Regions from separate parts of the Pseudomonas sp. UF-293 genome, predicted to be linked through region 2. Evidence: predicted binding sites of a transcription regulator. Region 2 holds the regulator's gene; each other region holds the start of a gene.

The links. Region 2 encodes sigma-54, which starts transcription at its own class of promoters, with help from an activator protein. Its sites were predicted from a motif close to ANTGGCATNNANNTTGCTNT; they were not measured.
Positions count from the first base shown of each region.
Region 1: a site for sigma-54 is predicted at 3,226-3,245, ahead of glnK (P-II family nitrogen regulator). Genes of this name have one in related genera too.
Region 3: a site for sigma-54 is predicted at 2,323-2,342, ahead of glnA (type I glutamate--ammonia ligase). Genes of this name have one in related genera too.

Region 1 is NZ_JBSICA010000001.1:390,712-395,453, reverse strand. Features, by position in the region: gene AC4IHP_RS01815 (HAD family hydrolase) at 1-71, shown strand, start outside; gene sutA (dormancy-specific transcriptional regulator SutA) at 261-587, opposite strand; gene AC4IHP_RS01805 (secondary thiamine-phosphate synthase enzyme YjbQ) at 689-1,114, opposite strand; gene AC4IHP_RS01800 (ammonium transporter) at 1,329-2,666, opposite strand; gene glnK (P-II family nitrogen regulator) at 2,704-3,042, opposite strand; gene AC4IHP_RS01790 (accessory factor UbiK family protein) at 3,437-3,697, shown strand; gene AC4IHP_RS01785 (HigA family addiction module antitoxin) at 3,910-4,179, opposite strand; gene AC4IHP_RS01780 (hypothetical protein) at 4,431-4,742, shown strand, end outside.
Region 2 is NZ_JBSICA010000012.1:31,616-36,357, forward strand. Features, by position in the region: gene rapZ (RNase adapter RapZ) at 1-624, opposite strand, end outside; gene ptsN (PTS IIA-like nitrogen regulatory protein PtsN) at 627-1,091, opposite strand; gene hpf (ribosome hibernation-promoting factor, HPF/YfiA family) at 1,104-1,412, opposite strand; gene AC4IHP_RS15135 (RNA polymerase factor sigma-54) at 1,486-2,976, opposite strand; gene lptB (LPS export ABC transporter ATP-binding protein) at 3,143-3,868, opposite strand; gene lptA (lipopolysaccharide transport periplasmic protein LptA) at 3,868-4,413, opposite strand; gene lptC (LPS export ABC transporter periplasmic protein LptC) at 4,400-4,742, opposite strand, start outside.
Region 3 is NZ_JBSICA010000006.1:201,573-206,314, reverse strand. Features, by position in the region: gene typA (translational GTPase TypA) at 1-514, opposite strand, end outside; gene thiI (tRNA uracil 4-sulfurtransferase ThiI) at 654-2,108, opposite strand; gene glnA (type I glutamate--ammonia ligase) at 2,436-3,842, shown strand; gene AC4IHP_RS09900 (DUF4124 domain-containing protein) at 4,120-4,632, shown strand; gene AC4IHP_RS09895 (DUF4124 domain-containing protein) at 4,629-4,742, shown strand, end outside.

The sequences.
Region 1 (4,742 bases), on a different contig from region 2:
CGGATGCGCAGATTCGCAGCCTCACGGAACTGCCCGCCGTCCTCTCCCGCTGGAATTCCTCCTCGAACTGATCTATAGCCCTGTGGGAGCGAGCCTGCTCGCGAATGCGATGTGTCATCCAACATGTATGTCGGCTGACATGCCCTCTTCGCGAGCAGGCTTGCTCCCACAGCGGACTGCATTTGTTTTCAACGGATTTATTTCAGGCATGAAAAAGCCCGCAGCGACGGCGGGCTTTTCCAGCAAGCGAGCGACGCGCCTCAGATAGGGCGGCTGCCGTACTTGTTGTCCGGCTTCTTGGGCGGGTCGGCGACCACGTTGGCCTCCACTTCCTGCACCTTGCCGCCGCGCGCAAGGAATTCTTCCATGGCCTTGGCCAGGGCGTCACGCTCCTTGTTCTTGGCTTCGATGCTCGGCAACTCATCGACCGATACCGCAGCCTTGGCTTTGCCTTTGGCAGCCGGGGCCGGCGTGTCGTCACCACCATCGTCTTCGGCAACGTCTTCCGCTGCCGCTTCCAGGCCTTCCTCGGCCTCGTCTTCGTCGCCTACTTCGAGGTCGTCGTTTTCCAGATCATCGTCGCTCATGTTCTACCTCATGACTTGCCAAAAGCAGATTAGTTATAGACCAGCTTTGGCGGCTGTCGAAGCCGCCGTTGAAAAATCTTCTGCCGCTGCCCGGCAGCGGCTCATGCCTGTTCACTGTGCAAGGTGGCGAGGACTTTACGGGCACCGCCATGATCACGGTGCTCGCCCAGATAAATCCCTTGCCAGGTACCCACTGCCAGCCGTCCAGCCGCAACCGGCAGACTGATCTGGCAACCGAGCACGCTGGCCTTGAAGTGCGCCGGGAGATCATCCGGGCCTTCGTCGTTGTGCTCGTAGTCGTCCGTTCCTTGTGGGATCAGACGATTGAAAAATCGTTCGAAGTCGCGACGAACTGCCGGATCGGCGTTCTCGTTGATGGTCAACGACGCCGACGTGTGCTGCAGCCACAAATGCAACAGACCGACCCGACAGGTCCTGAGTTCAGGCAAGCCTGCGAGCAACTCGTCCGTCACCAGATGAAACCCCCGGGGCCTTGCCCGCAGGGTTATCAGAGTCTGTTGCCACATACAGTTCTCCGCTCGTTCGGGGCGCATTCTAGCGTGCTCTGAAAAAAAACAAAGGCCCTAATATTCCTGCAGCGATGTAAGCGATTGCCCGCAGAAAAAGCCTCGCCGTAAAGACGACCAAAGCCGTAAGAAAAATCCTTTCAGCCGCTCCTTGAATGACAAATCCCGGACAAAAAAATGCCCGGCGAACCGGGCAATTTTTTATCGCGCGTACTTACAGGTTGTAGCCGCGTTCGTTATGTTGTGCCAGATCGAGGCCGACCGACTCTTCTTCCTCGGTTACACGCAGACCCATGACGGCGTCCAGCACCTTGAGGATGATGAAGGTGACGATCGCGGTGTAGATCACCGTGAAGCCGACGCCTTTGATCTGAATCCAGACCTGCGCGCCAATGTCAGTCACGGTGCCAAAGCCGCCCAGTGCCGGTGCGGCAAACACACCGGTGAGGATCGCGCCGAGGATACCGCCGATGCCGTGCACGCCGAAGGCGTCCAGGGAATCGTCATAGCCGAGTTTGCGTTTCAGGGTGGTGGCGCAGAAGAAGCACACCACGCCTGCGGCAAGACCGATCACCAGTGCACCCATCGGGCCCACGGTGCCAGCGGCTGGAGTGATCGCGACCAGACCGGCAACCACACCCGAAGCAATACCCAGTGCGCTTGGCTTGCCGTGGGTGACCCACTCGGCAAACATCCAGCCCAGTGCCGCAGCGGCAGTGGCGATCTGGGTAACTAGCATGGCCATACCGGCAGTGCCGTTGGCAGCAGCAGCGGAACCGGCGTTGAAGCCGAACCAGCCGACCCACAGCATCGCCGCGCCCATCAGCGTGTAGCCGAGGTTATGCGGAGCCATTGGTGTGGTCGGGAAGCCTTTGCGCTTGCCCAGTACCAGGCACGCCACCAGACCGGCGATACCGGCGTTGATGTGCACCACGGTGCCACCGGCGAAGTCGAGCACGCCCCAGTCCCACATCAGGCCGCCGTTACCGGACCAGACCATGTGCGCGATCGGTGCATAAACCAGAGTGAACCAGATGCCCATGAAGATCAGCATCGCAGAGAACTTCATGCGCTCGGCGAACGCACCGACGATCAGCGCCGGGGTGATGATCGCGAAGGTCATCTGGAAGGTGATGAACACCGCCTCGGGGAACAGCGCCGCCGGGCCGGTGATGCTCGAAGGCGTGACACCGGCGAGGAACGCCTTGCCCATGCCGCCGAAGAACGAATTGAAGTTGACGACGCCCTGCTCCATGCCGGTAGTGTCGAAGGCAATGCTGTAGCCATAAATGACCCACAGGATGCTGATCAGACCGGTAATGGCGAAGCACTGCATCAGCACGGAAAGAATGTTTTTCGAGCGAACCATACCGCCGTAGAACAGCGCCAGGCCGGGGATGGTCATGAACAGCACGAGCGCTGTCGAGGTAAGCATCCAGGCGGTGTCGCCGGAATTGAGGACTGGCGCTGCCACTTCGTCTGCCGCCATGGCGATGCCGGGCATTACGATGGACAACAGGGCGCCTAGCCCTGCGAATTTACGCAGAGTCATATTGTTTTCTCCTGGGGCGTTGGGTTTGTGGCGGCGCTTAGATCGCGTCGGTATCGGTTTCGCCGGTACGGATGCGGATCGCCTGTTCCAGATTGACCACGAAGATCTTGCCGTCACCGATCTTGCCGGTGTTGGCCGCCTTGGTTATCGCCTCGATAACCCGATCCAGATCCTTGTCGTCGATGGCCACGTCGATTTTCACCTTGGGCAGAAAATCGACCACATATTCCGCGCCGCGATACAGCTCGGTGTGACCCTTCTGCCGGCCGAAGCCTTTGACTTCAGTAACGGTAATGCCCTGCACGCCGATTTCGGACAGCGACTCGCGCACGTCGTCCAACTTGAACGGCTTGATGATGGCAGTGACTAGCTTCATGAAACTCTCTCCCGAATTGGTGGACTTGCCCCAGGAAAACAAACCCGTCTCAAGTCTAAGCGCAGTGCCTGGCTTTGTAACGCATCGTTGACGCCAGCTAACCGCATCAGACGAAACTCCCCGCTTCGTCTGCCGCACTGCATTCGTCACAGCGACTGCATCAGTGCATGGGTCGAGGGTGACTAAGCAGAAACCTTGCCAGCTCGGCAAAAACCCTGCATTTCAATCTCTTGGGCCCTGTTGCAAGCGCTCGGGCAGAAAAGCTTTTGCCGATACGCACAACAACGGTGCGCCACCGTCCGTCCCCCTGCGCGAAAAGCGTGCATCCGTGCAACGGGATTGACTATAGACACTGCGTGATACACTGCCGGCCATTGTTTCCAGGACATTTCCCATGCTCGCGCCCAAAGACTTCCTCGACGCCCTGAGCGGCACCGCCTCCCGCCTGTTCAGCGGCGACACGCCACTGCCGAAAGCCGAAATCGAAAGCCAGTTCAAAATGCTGCTGCAGAGTGCCTTCAGCAAACTTGATCTGGTCAGCCGGGAAGAATTCGATAGTCAGATGGTGGTGCTGGCGCGCACCCGTGCACGGCTTGAGAGTCTGGAAGCGAAGGTTGCCGAGATGGAAGCGAAGCTGACACCGCCCGCGGAATAACCCGCGTCCCCTGTAGGAGCTGCCGAAGGCTGCGATCTTTTGATCTTCAGCCCTTCAACCATCCCCGCAACCTCCTACAACCTGCACCACCGCCGTCCGATTGCGCTAAAAAGCCCAGGTTTCTAAGCTCATCTGATGCTGAATGTTCAGCAGAGGGTTTGGCGACCAGGGCAGGGCCATGGTGGAAAAGGGCTTCGCGGATGCTGCAATCGCTATAAACCCGCATGCCGGAGCTGGGCCCCGCGCAAATCGTAAGTCGATTGGAGATTCATCCAGAACTCAGGCGTAGTGTTGAGATGAGTGGCAAGGCTGATTGCCAGATCGGCGCAGATCCTGAGCTGGCATTTCACAAGCTCTTCGATCTCGCTTTCGGGCCATTTCGTGGGCATGGCCAGATCCATGACGGTCATGCTCAACGGCTCCATGAATTCCTTATTCAGAACCTCGCCCGGAAGAATCGGGCGCATACCATTGCGGTCCACTTTTCGCCTCCAGAGGCTGCGTTGAGTGGCCAAAGTGGAACATCCGACTCCCGGTACAAGACCTTCACACCCCTTTCGCCAGCGTCCTACAAATATTAGGGCATGGCCCTACAAACATCAGCGTCTGCGCCTGATTCCGTGAGTTCTTCGCTGTGATTAGGCTGGTGGCTTTCGCCTGCGCTGGTCGATCCTATTCGTCGAGTTCCAGGCGATACACATTGATCGCCAGACACTCTGGTTCTGGATCCCTCTTGTCTGATTTGCTCAAGCTCAAAGAAAACACGCTGGTTCAGCATCCAGATGGTGGTTACATTTTTGGCACGATCCCCGATATGCCAAAATTCGGCTTGCCAGGCGGGGAGATTTATCTGCGGGTAGGTATCCACCGTCGAGCGAATAGTGGTTTTGGCGTAGTGCACATTTGGGAAGCCCATAATGCCGATTTGCTCAAGCATGGTTGCCAGACTGCCGATGGGGTAGCAGCGATTGTTGCGAAAATGATCGTCCCGGGAGCACAAATCTATTGTGAGTTCAAAGAACAGCGATGTGGAAACAGGGTCGCG
Region 2 (4,742 bases):
TGCATCAAGGCCGGACTGCGCACGGAGCTCCGGTTTCCAGTACGGATTGGGCAGGCAGCGCACGTCGAAGACCAGGTCAGCATCGACCGGCATGCCGCGCTTGAAGCCAAATGATTCAACCAGAAACGCAGTACCGGGTTCCGGCTGATTCAGCAGGCGCAGCTTCAGGGTGTCGCGAAGCTGATAGAGGTTCAGGCTGGTGGTGTTGATTTTCAGGTCGGCCAAATCGGCGATCGGGCCGAGCAGGGCGCTTTCATCATGAATTGCTTCAGCCAGTGAGCGATTGGCGTTACTCAACGGGTGGCGACGACGGGTCTCGGAAAAACGCTTGAGCAGGGTTTCCTCGTCGGCGTCCAGATACAGCACATCGCACTTGATGTGTTTGGCACGCACGTCTTCGAGCAATTCAGGGAAGCGTGACAGATGGCTCGGCAGGTTGCGTGCGTCGATCGACACGGCGACCAGCGGCTGCGCCAGCTCCGTGTGAATCAGCGCCCGCTCGGCCAGTTCCGGCAGCAAACCGGCCGGCAGATTGTCGATGCAGTAGTAGCCGTTGTCCTCAAGGACATTCAGGGCGGTACTTTTACCCGAGCCCGAACGGCCACTGACAATGATCAAACGCATGATTAGTGCCCGTTCTGCTCGTCCAGTACAACCTGGTACAAGGCTTCATTGCTCGGAGCGCTGCGCAATTTGTCGCGCACTTCCTTGCGGTCGAGCATGCTGGCGATCTGGCGCAGCAACTCCAGATGCGCATCGGTCGCGGCTTCCGGGACCAGCAGCACAAACAACAGGTCAACCGGGGCGCCGTCGATGGCGTCGAAATCGATCGGGGCTTCGAGGTGCAACAGGGCGCTCACCGGTCCCGCGCAGCCTTTGAGGCGGCAGTGGGGGATGGCGATGCCGTTGCCAAAACCGGTGGAGCCGAGTTTTTCACGGGCGATCAGCGCCTCGAAAACATCCTGCATCGCCAGATCCGGCACTTCGCGGTGGATCAGGTTGGCAATTTGTTCGAGGGCTTTTTTCTTGCTGCCGCCCGGCGCGTTCACCTGGGAACGGCCGGGGGTCAGGATGGTTTCAAGTCGGATCATGGGATAGGGGTGTTAACGACCGGTTGCGCCCTGGAGGAGGCTCTGGGTCTTTTCCTTATGCTTTTTGAGTTGGCGATCCAGCTTGTCGGTGAGTGAGTCGATCGCAGCGTACATGTCGGTATCTTCTGCGTTGGCGACCACTTCGCTGCCGGGGATATGCAAGGTGGCTTCGATCTTCTGCTTCAGCTTTTCGACGCACATCGTGACTTGCACGTTGGTGATCTTGTCGAAATGTCGCTCCAGTCGTTGGAGTTTTTCCTCGATGTAGGAACGCAGAGGTTGGGTCACTTCCAGTTGGTGTCCACTGATGTTGACTTGCATACAGCTTCTCCTTCGTTGCCAGTGCATAAAGCGGCAGGCCGAAAAGCCTGCCACTGGAACGCTGTAACGTGGCTTACATCAACCGCTTGCGTTCGCTCGAAGGCGCGATTCCGAGGGATTCGCGGTACTTGGCGACGGTGCGGCGAGCCACCTGAATGCCTTGTGCCTCCAGTAAACCAGCGATCTTGCTGTCACTCAACGGCTTTTTCTGATTTTCCGCGGCTACCAGTTTCTTGATGATCGCGCGAATCGCCGTGGACGAGCATTCGCCGCCTTCGGAGGTGCTGACGTGGCTGGAGAAAAAGTATTTCAGCTCATAAATACCGCGCGGGGTATGCATGAACTTTTGCGTGGTCACCCGGGAAATCGTCGATTCGTGCATGCCGACCGCTTCGGCGATGTCATGCAGCACCAGCGGCTTCATCGCTTCGTCGCCGTATTCGAGGAAACCGCGCTGATGTTCGACGATCTGCGTGGCCACTTTCATCAGGGTTTCGTTGCGGCTCTGCAGGCTCTTGATGAACCAGCGGGCTTCCTGCAGCTGGTTGCGCATGAAAGTGTTGTCGGCGCTGGTGTCGGCACGTTTCACAAAACCGGCGTACTGGGCGTTGACCCGCAGGCGTGGCACCGATTCCTGGTTCAGCTCGACCAGCCAGCGCTCGTTGTCCTTGCGCACGATCACATCGGGAATGACGTATTCGGCTTCGGTCGATTCGATCTGCGAGCCCGGACGCGGATTGAGGCTCTGTACCAGCTCGATGACCTGGCGCAGCTCGTCTTCCTTGAGCTTCATGCGGCGCATCAACTGGCTGTAATCGCGGCTGCCCAGCAGGTCGATGTAATCGGCGACGAGGCGCTTGGCCTCAGCCAGCCACGGTGTTTTGGCCGGCAACTGGCGAAGTTGCAGGAGCAGGCATTCGCTGAGGTTGCGGGCGCCGATCCCGGCGGGCTCAAATTGCTGGATGCGATGCAGGACGGCTTCGATTTCATCGAGCTCGATGTCCAGTTCCGGATCGAACGCTTCAAGAATTTCTTCGAGTGTTTCGTCCAGATAGCCCTGATTGTTGATGCAGTCGATCAGAGTCACGGCGATCAAGCGATCGGTGTCGGACATCGGTGCCAGGTTCAGTTGCCACAGCAGATGGCTTTGCAGGCTCTCGCCGGCCGACGTGCGGGTGGTGAAATCCCACTCGTCGTCATCGCTGCTGGGCAGGCTGCTGGCGCTGGTCTGGTAGACGTCTTCCCACGCGGTATCCACGGGGAGTTCGTTAGGGATGCGTTCGTTCCATTCGCCATCCTCAAGGTTGTCCACCGTCGGGGCGGTTTCCTGGTAGGAGGGTTCCTGTATTTCGGCGGGCTTCTGTTCGGCGTTGTCGGCCAGAGGATCGGCGTTGTCGAAGTCGTCGCCTTCTTCCTGGCGCTCGAGCATCGGATTGGATTCCAGAGCCTCCTGGATCTCCTGTTGCAGGTCCAGGGTCGACAATTGGAGCAGACGGATGGCCTGTTGCAGCTGCGGTGTCATCGTCAGCTGCTGGCCCATTCTCAAGACTAGCGATGGTTTCATGGCAGGGGCTTAACACCTTATTCGCCGGCGCTTTGCGCCATCCACTACAGGGCGCCGAAGCGCCAAACTTAAGCAAATTATATGCCTGAAACTGAAGTGTTTGCCTAGAGCGCTGTAACAATTAAAGCGGATAAATGCGCCTTGAATCGATACAGCGCTGTCGCGCTTACAGGCGGAACTCGTGACCCAGATACACTTCCTTGACCAGATCGTTGGCCAGGATGGTCTCGGCATCACCTTCGGCGATCAGTTGACCGTCGTTGACGATGTAAGCGGTTTCGCAGATATCCAGCGTCTCACGGACGTTGTGGTCGGTGATCAGCACACCGATGCCCTTGGCCTTGAGGTGGTGGATGATCTGCTTGATGTCGCCGACCGAGATCGGGTCGACACCGGCGAACGGTTCGTCGAGCAGGATGAATTTCGGCGCAGTGGCCAGGGCACGAGCGATTTCCACCCGGCGGCGCTCACCACCGGACAGGCTCATGCCGAGGTTGTCGCGGATGTGGCTGATGTGGAATTCCTGCAGCAGGCTTTCCAGCTCCTTGCGCCGACCGGCCTTGTCGAGTTCCGGGCGGGTCTCGAGGATCGCCATGATGTTGTCGGCAACCGACAGTTTGCGGAAGATCGAAGCTTCTTGCGGCAGATAGCCGATACCGGCCTTGGCGCGGCCGTGCATCGGCTGGTGGCTGACGTCCAGGTCATCGATCAGCACGCGGCCCTGATCGGCCTGCACCAGGCCGACGATCATGTAGAAGCACGTCGTCTTGCCGGCGCCGTTCGGGCCGAGCAGGCCGACGATCTGCCCGCTGTCGATCGACAAGCTGACGTCACGCACGACCTGGCGGCTTTTATAGGCCTTGGCCAGGTGCTGAGCTTTCAGAGTTGCCATTACTGGGATTTCTCTTCGGTTTTCTTCTTCGGCTGGATCACCATGTCGATGCGCGGACGCGATTCGGTGACCTTGCTGCCCGTGGCGCGACCGGCGCTGGCCAGTTTCTTCACGGTGTCGTAGACGATTTTCTCGCCCTGAGTGGTGTTGTTGTCCTTGTCGACAACCTTGGCCTTGTCGATCAGTACGACGCGGTTTTGCGCGGCATGGTACTGAATCGTCACACCCCAGCCCTGTACAGGCTTGGTGTCGCCAGCAGTCTGCATCTGTTCGAAGTAGGCGAGGTTGCCGACTGAAGTCACCACGTCGATATCACCGGTCGGGGTGCGGGTGATGGTCACAGTGTTGCCGGTGACCTTCATCGAACCCTGGGTAATGATCACGTCACCTTTATAGGTGGCGATGCCATTCTTGTCGTCCAGTTGGGCGTCGTCGGCCTGAATGCGGATAGGCTGCTGCTGATCGTTCGGCAGGGACCAGGCGCTCGCGCTTCCCAGTGCTGCGCCCAGACTGAGCAAAATAGGGAGGGTTTTAACGAGCCTCATACTGTCCTCTTACGTTCGATTGCAGGTGTATCCTGCTGTCCTTCAGGTACGCTTTCATTCCGACGCCAGTCGACACGCCACCAGCGCCCTCGATTCTAACGGGTTGCGCAGTCTGCGCATATTCCTGCTGCGGGAACACGGTCATGCGGGTGCTGGTGATCAGGGTGCCGCGCTTTTTCTCATCGGTGCGCTGCACGCGGACCGAATCGATCAATTCCACTTCGGTACCGCCCGAGTTCACTTCGCCGCGTTCGCTGGTCACGTGCCAGGGGAAGTCGGTACCGCGATACATGTTCAAGTCAGGCTTGGTCACCAGGGTTACATCGGTC
Region 3 (4,742 bases), on a different contig from region 2:
CAATACCGTTCAGGGCCGAAGCGTAAACAACCTGGAAGTCCAGTTGTTCTTCGGTCGCACCGAGGTTGTCGAACAGGTCGAAGATCTGGTCCAGAACCCAGTCCGGACGCGCGCCTGGACGGTCAACCTTGTTGATGACCACGATTGGACGCAGGCCGGCTTCGAAAGCCTTCTTGGTCACGAAACGGGTTTGCGGCATAGGGCCGTCTTGAGCGTCAACCAGCAGCAGAACGGAGTCGACCATCGACATTACGCGTTCAACTTCGCCGCCGAAGTCGGCGTGGCCCGGGGTGTCCACGATGTTGATGTGGTAGCCGTTCCAGTTGATGGCGGTGTTCTTCGCCAGAATGGTAATACCGCGCTCTTTTTCCTGGTCGTTGGAGTCCATCACGCGCTCGTCGTTGAGCTCGTTGCGCTCCAGGGTGCCGGATTGACGCAGGAGTTTGTCTACCAGGGTGGTTTTACCGTGGTCAACGTGGGCAATGATGGCGATGTTGCGTAGATTTTCGATCACTTGTGTATCTCGATCAGAGGATTCGGTTTGCTGACAAGTCATGGCAGCGATTAGCAGTAGTGTCCGGCATGGCCGTTACAGCTTGACGGCGGTGTCGGGGGGCCGGTGACGCAGGCCACAGGCAAACAGCCCCGGGCACTTAGCTCGGTCGATAAACGCGCACATTGGCATGCCCCTCACTGAGCAAATGGTGGGCATGCAGGCGACTCATCACGCCTTTGTCGCAATACAGCAGGTACTGGCGAGTAGGGTCCAGTTCCTTGAAACGTGCGTTCACTGCATAGAACGGCATCGTCTGTACCTCTATGCCAGCGAGCTCCAGCGGGTCATCCTCGGCGGCATCCGGGTGGCGGATGTCGATGACGATCTGACCGGCCAGCGCTTCGCTGACTTCTTCAATCTGCAAATCCTGGCCCAATTCGTCGATTACCCGATCGATCGGTACCAGTTTGGCGTTGGCGAGCGCACGCTCGAGCACCGCCATGTCGAATTCTTTCTCTTCGTGCTCAACCCGGCCACGCTTGGCGGCGGTCTTGGGATTGACCGAAATCACGCCGCAATATTCCGGCATGTGCCGGGCGAAATCGGCGGTGCCGATCTCGTTGGCAGTGTCGATGATGTCCTGCTTGTGCGCGACGATCAGCGGACGCAGCACCAGCTTGTCGGTCACGCAGTCGATCACTGACAGGTTCGGCAGCGTCTGGCTCGATACCTGGGAGATCGCTTCACCGGTCACCAGTGCATCGATGTGCAGGCGTTCGGCGATCTCGGACGAGGCGCGCAACATCATACGCTTCAAAACCACGCCCATATGACTGTTATCGACTTTGCCGAGAATTTCGCCCAGCACTTCCTCAAACGGCACACTGACAAATAGCACGCGTTGCGAGCTGCCGTATTTCTTCCAGATGAAGTGCGCGACTTCCATCACGCCCAATTCGTGGGCACGCCCGCCGAGATTGAAGAAGCAGAAGTGCGCCATCAGGCCGCGACGCATGATCTGGTAAGCCGCCACGGTCGAATCGAAGCCGCCTGACATCAATACCAGCGTCTGCTCCAGCGCACCCAGCGGGTAGCCGCCGATGCCGTTGTGCTGGCTGTGAATCACGAACAACCGTTTGTCGCGAACTTCGATACGGACTTCGATTTCCGGCGCTTTAAGGTCGATTCCGGCTGCACCACACTCGCGACGCAGCTTGCTGCCGACGTATTTTTCCACGTCCATCGAGCTGAACGCATGCTTGCCCGCGCGCTTGCAGCGCACCGAGAAAATCTTCCCGGCCAGCGCGTCGCCGTAGTGCTGTTTGCACTTTTCGGTGATGTCGTCGAAGTCGCCCAGCGGGTACTCGTCGATCTGCAGAAAATGCGCGATGCCCGGCATGCAGGTCAGGCGCTCACCCATCTCTTTCAAGGCTTTGGGGTCGGTAACGCGGGTTTCCAGCTCGAGATTGTCCCACACGCCGTTCACCACCACGGCCGGGTCCAGGTCACGGAGCACGGTGCGGATGTTCTTGGCCAACTGGCGGATGAATTTCGTCCGGACAGGTCGGCTTTTGATGGTGATCTCGGGGAAGACTTTTACGATTAGTTTCATGAAAACAGCGCGCGAACGGCCAGCCGAAAAAGGGGGGCGCGGATTATAGCGGAAATTGCTCAAGGTTTAACCAGTTAATGTGCAGAAGGTTTTGCTTGCACCAAAACAGGTCATTTCTGAATTTAAACGCAACATTAAGGGGCGGGATTTGTCGATTCATAGGCTCGCGCGCCTTAATAAGCGTGAATTTGGGGCAAAAAACCCATGCTGGGGCACTGGCATGCAATTTGCTCCCTTGTGAGGCAGGTTGCCTTGGCAGAGTATTCGCGCCGGCATCACCATTATTAAGGGCATCCACTACCCGCCCTAATTCACCCGGAGGACACTATGTCGAAGTCGGTTCAACTCATCAAAGATCATGACGTCAAGTGGATTGATCTGCGCTTCACGGACACCAAAGGCACTCAGCACCACGTGACCATGCCGGCTCGCGATGCGCTGGATGACGACTTCTTCGAAGTCGGCAAGATGTTCGACGGTTCCTCCATCTCCGGCTGGAAAGGCATCGAAGCCTCCGACATGATCCTGATGCCGGTCGACGAAACTGCCGTACTCGATCCGTTCACCGAAGACCCAACTCTGATTCTGGTCTGCGACATCATCGAGCCTTCGAGCATGCAAGGCTACGATCGCGACCCACGTGCGATCGCCAAGCGCGCCGAAGAGCACCTGAAAGCTACCGGTATCGGTGACACCGTATTCGCAGGCCCAGAGCCTGAGTTCTTCATCTTTGACTCGGTGAAATTCAAGTCGGACATCTCCGGCTCGATGTTCAAGATCTACTCCGAGCAAGGTTCGTGGATGTCCGACCAGGACATCGAAGGCGGCAACAAGGGTCACCGTCCAGGCGTGAAAGGCGGCTACTTCCCGGTTCCACCGTTCGACCACGACCACGAAATCCGTACCGCCATGTGCAACGCACTGGAAGAAATGGGTCAGTCGGTTGAAGTTCACCACCACGAAGTGGCAACTGCCGGCCAGAACGAAATCGGCGTCAAGTTCAACACCCTGGTGAAGAAAGCTGACGAAGTTCAGACCCTGAAGTACGTTGTGCACAACGTTGCCGACGCTTACGGCCGCACCGCGACCTTCATGCCGAAGCCACTGTACGGCGACAACGGTTCGGGCATGCACGTGCACATGTCGATCTGGAAAGACGGCAAGAACACCTTCGCAGGTGAAGGCTATGCCGGCCTGTCCGATACCGCTCTGTATTTCATCGGCGGCATCATCAAACACGGTAAGGCCCTGAACGGCTTCACCAACCCGGCGACCAACTCCTACAAGCGTCTGGTGCCAGGCTTCGAAGCTCCGGTAATGCTGGCCTACTCGGCGCGCAACCGTTCCGCTTCGATCCGTATTCCATACGTGTCGAGCCCGAAAGCCCGCCGTATCGAAGCACGCTTCCCGGATCCGGCTGCCAACCCGTACCTGGCTTTCGCAGCGCTGCTGATGGCCGGTCTGGACGGTATCCAGAACAAGATCCACCCAGGCGACGCCGCTGACAAGAACCTGTACGACCTGCCGCCTGAAGAGGCGAAAGAGATCCCACAGGTTTGCGGCAGCCTGAAAGAAGCCCTGGAAGAGCTGGATAAGGGCCGCGCCTTCCTGACCAAGGGCGGCGTGTTCTCCGACGACTTCATCGACGCTTACATCGCGCTGAAATCGGAAGAAGAAATCAAGGTTCGCACCTTCGTACACCCACTGGAATATGAGCTGTACTACAGCTGCTGATCCGATAGCGCTGCGCAAGTGGCGCGCCAGAAAGAGGCCTTCTTCGGAAGGCCTTTTTTATTGCCCGACGCAATGCATTTCTCATGTGGGAGCGAGCCTGTTCGCGAAGGCGGTAGGTCATTGAAGGTGATGTTGGCTGATACGACGCCTTCGCGAGCAGGCTCGCTCCCACCGGGGATTTGTGGTGTTTGAATAATCTCTGGATGCTTCGCCAGTTGGGCCAACCGCCCCACCTGTCCTATGCTGCTACCCATCGCTTCCAACCCCGGTCGATTTCATGGGTCGCACGTTTCTCTCCATTCTGCTGCTGATCGCCCTGCCCGCCGCCGCGCAGATCTACAAGTACACCGACGCCAACGGCAACACCGCGTACAGCAATCAGCCGCCGGACGGCGTGCAGGCGCAACCGGTCGAGTTGCCACCACTCAACCGGGTCGAGCCGCAAGCACCGAGTGCGCCGCAAGCACCCACTGCAGAACAACCCCAACCACCGCGCAACGTTTACGACATCCTCGAGCTAGCCGGTCTGCCCACTGACGAAGCCCTGCGCGCCAACAACGGCACGTTCACGGTCAATGTTCTGATCAAACCGCGCCTGCAACCACCGCATCAATTAAGGCTACTGCTCGACGATCAGCCCTATGGCCAACCGAGTAACGTGCCGGTTCTGCAATTGATCAACGCCGATCGCGGTGAGCATCGCCTGGCCGTGCAAGTGATCGACGGCCAGACCGTCATCCAGCAGAGCCAGCCCGCCGTTTTCACTGTGCAACGCGTGCACACGCCATGATCCGCGCGGGGCTGGCACTCATTCTGGCGCTGATGGCGCTGCCCGCCGCGGCTGAGGTCTTCACTTATATCGACGCGCAGGGCAACCGCGTCTACACCGACCAACCACGC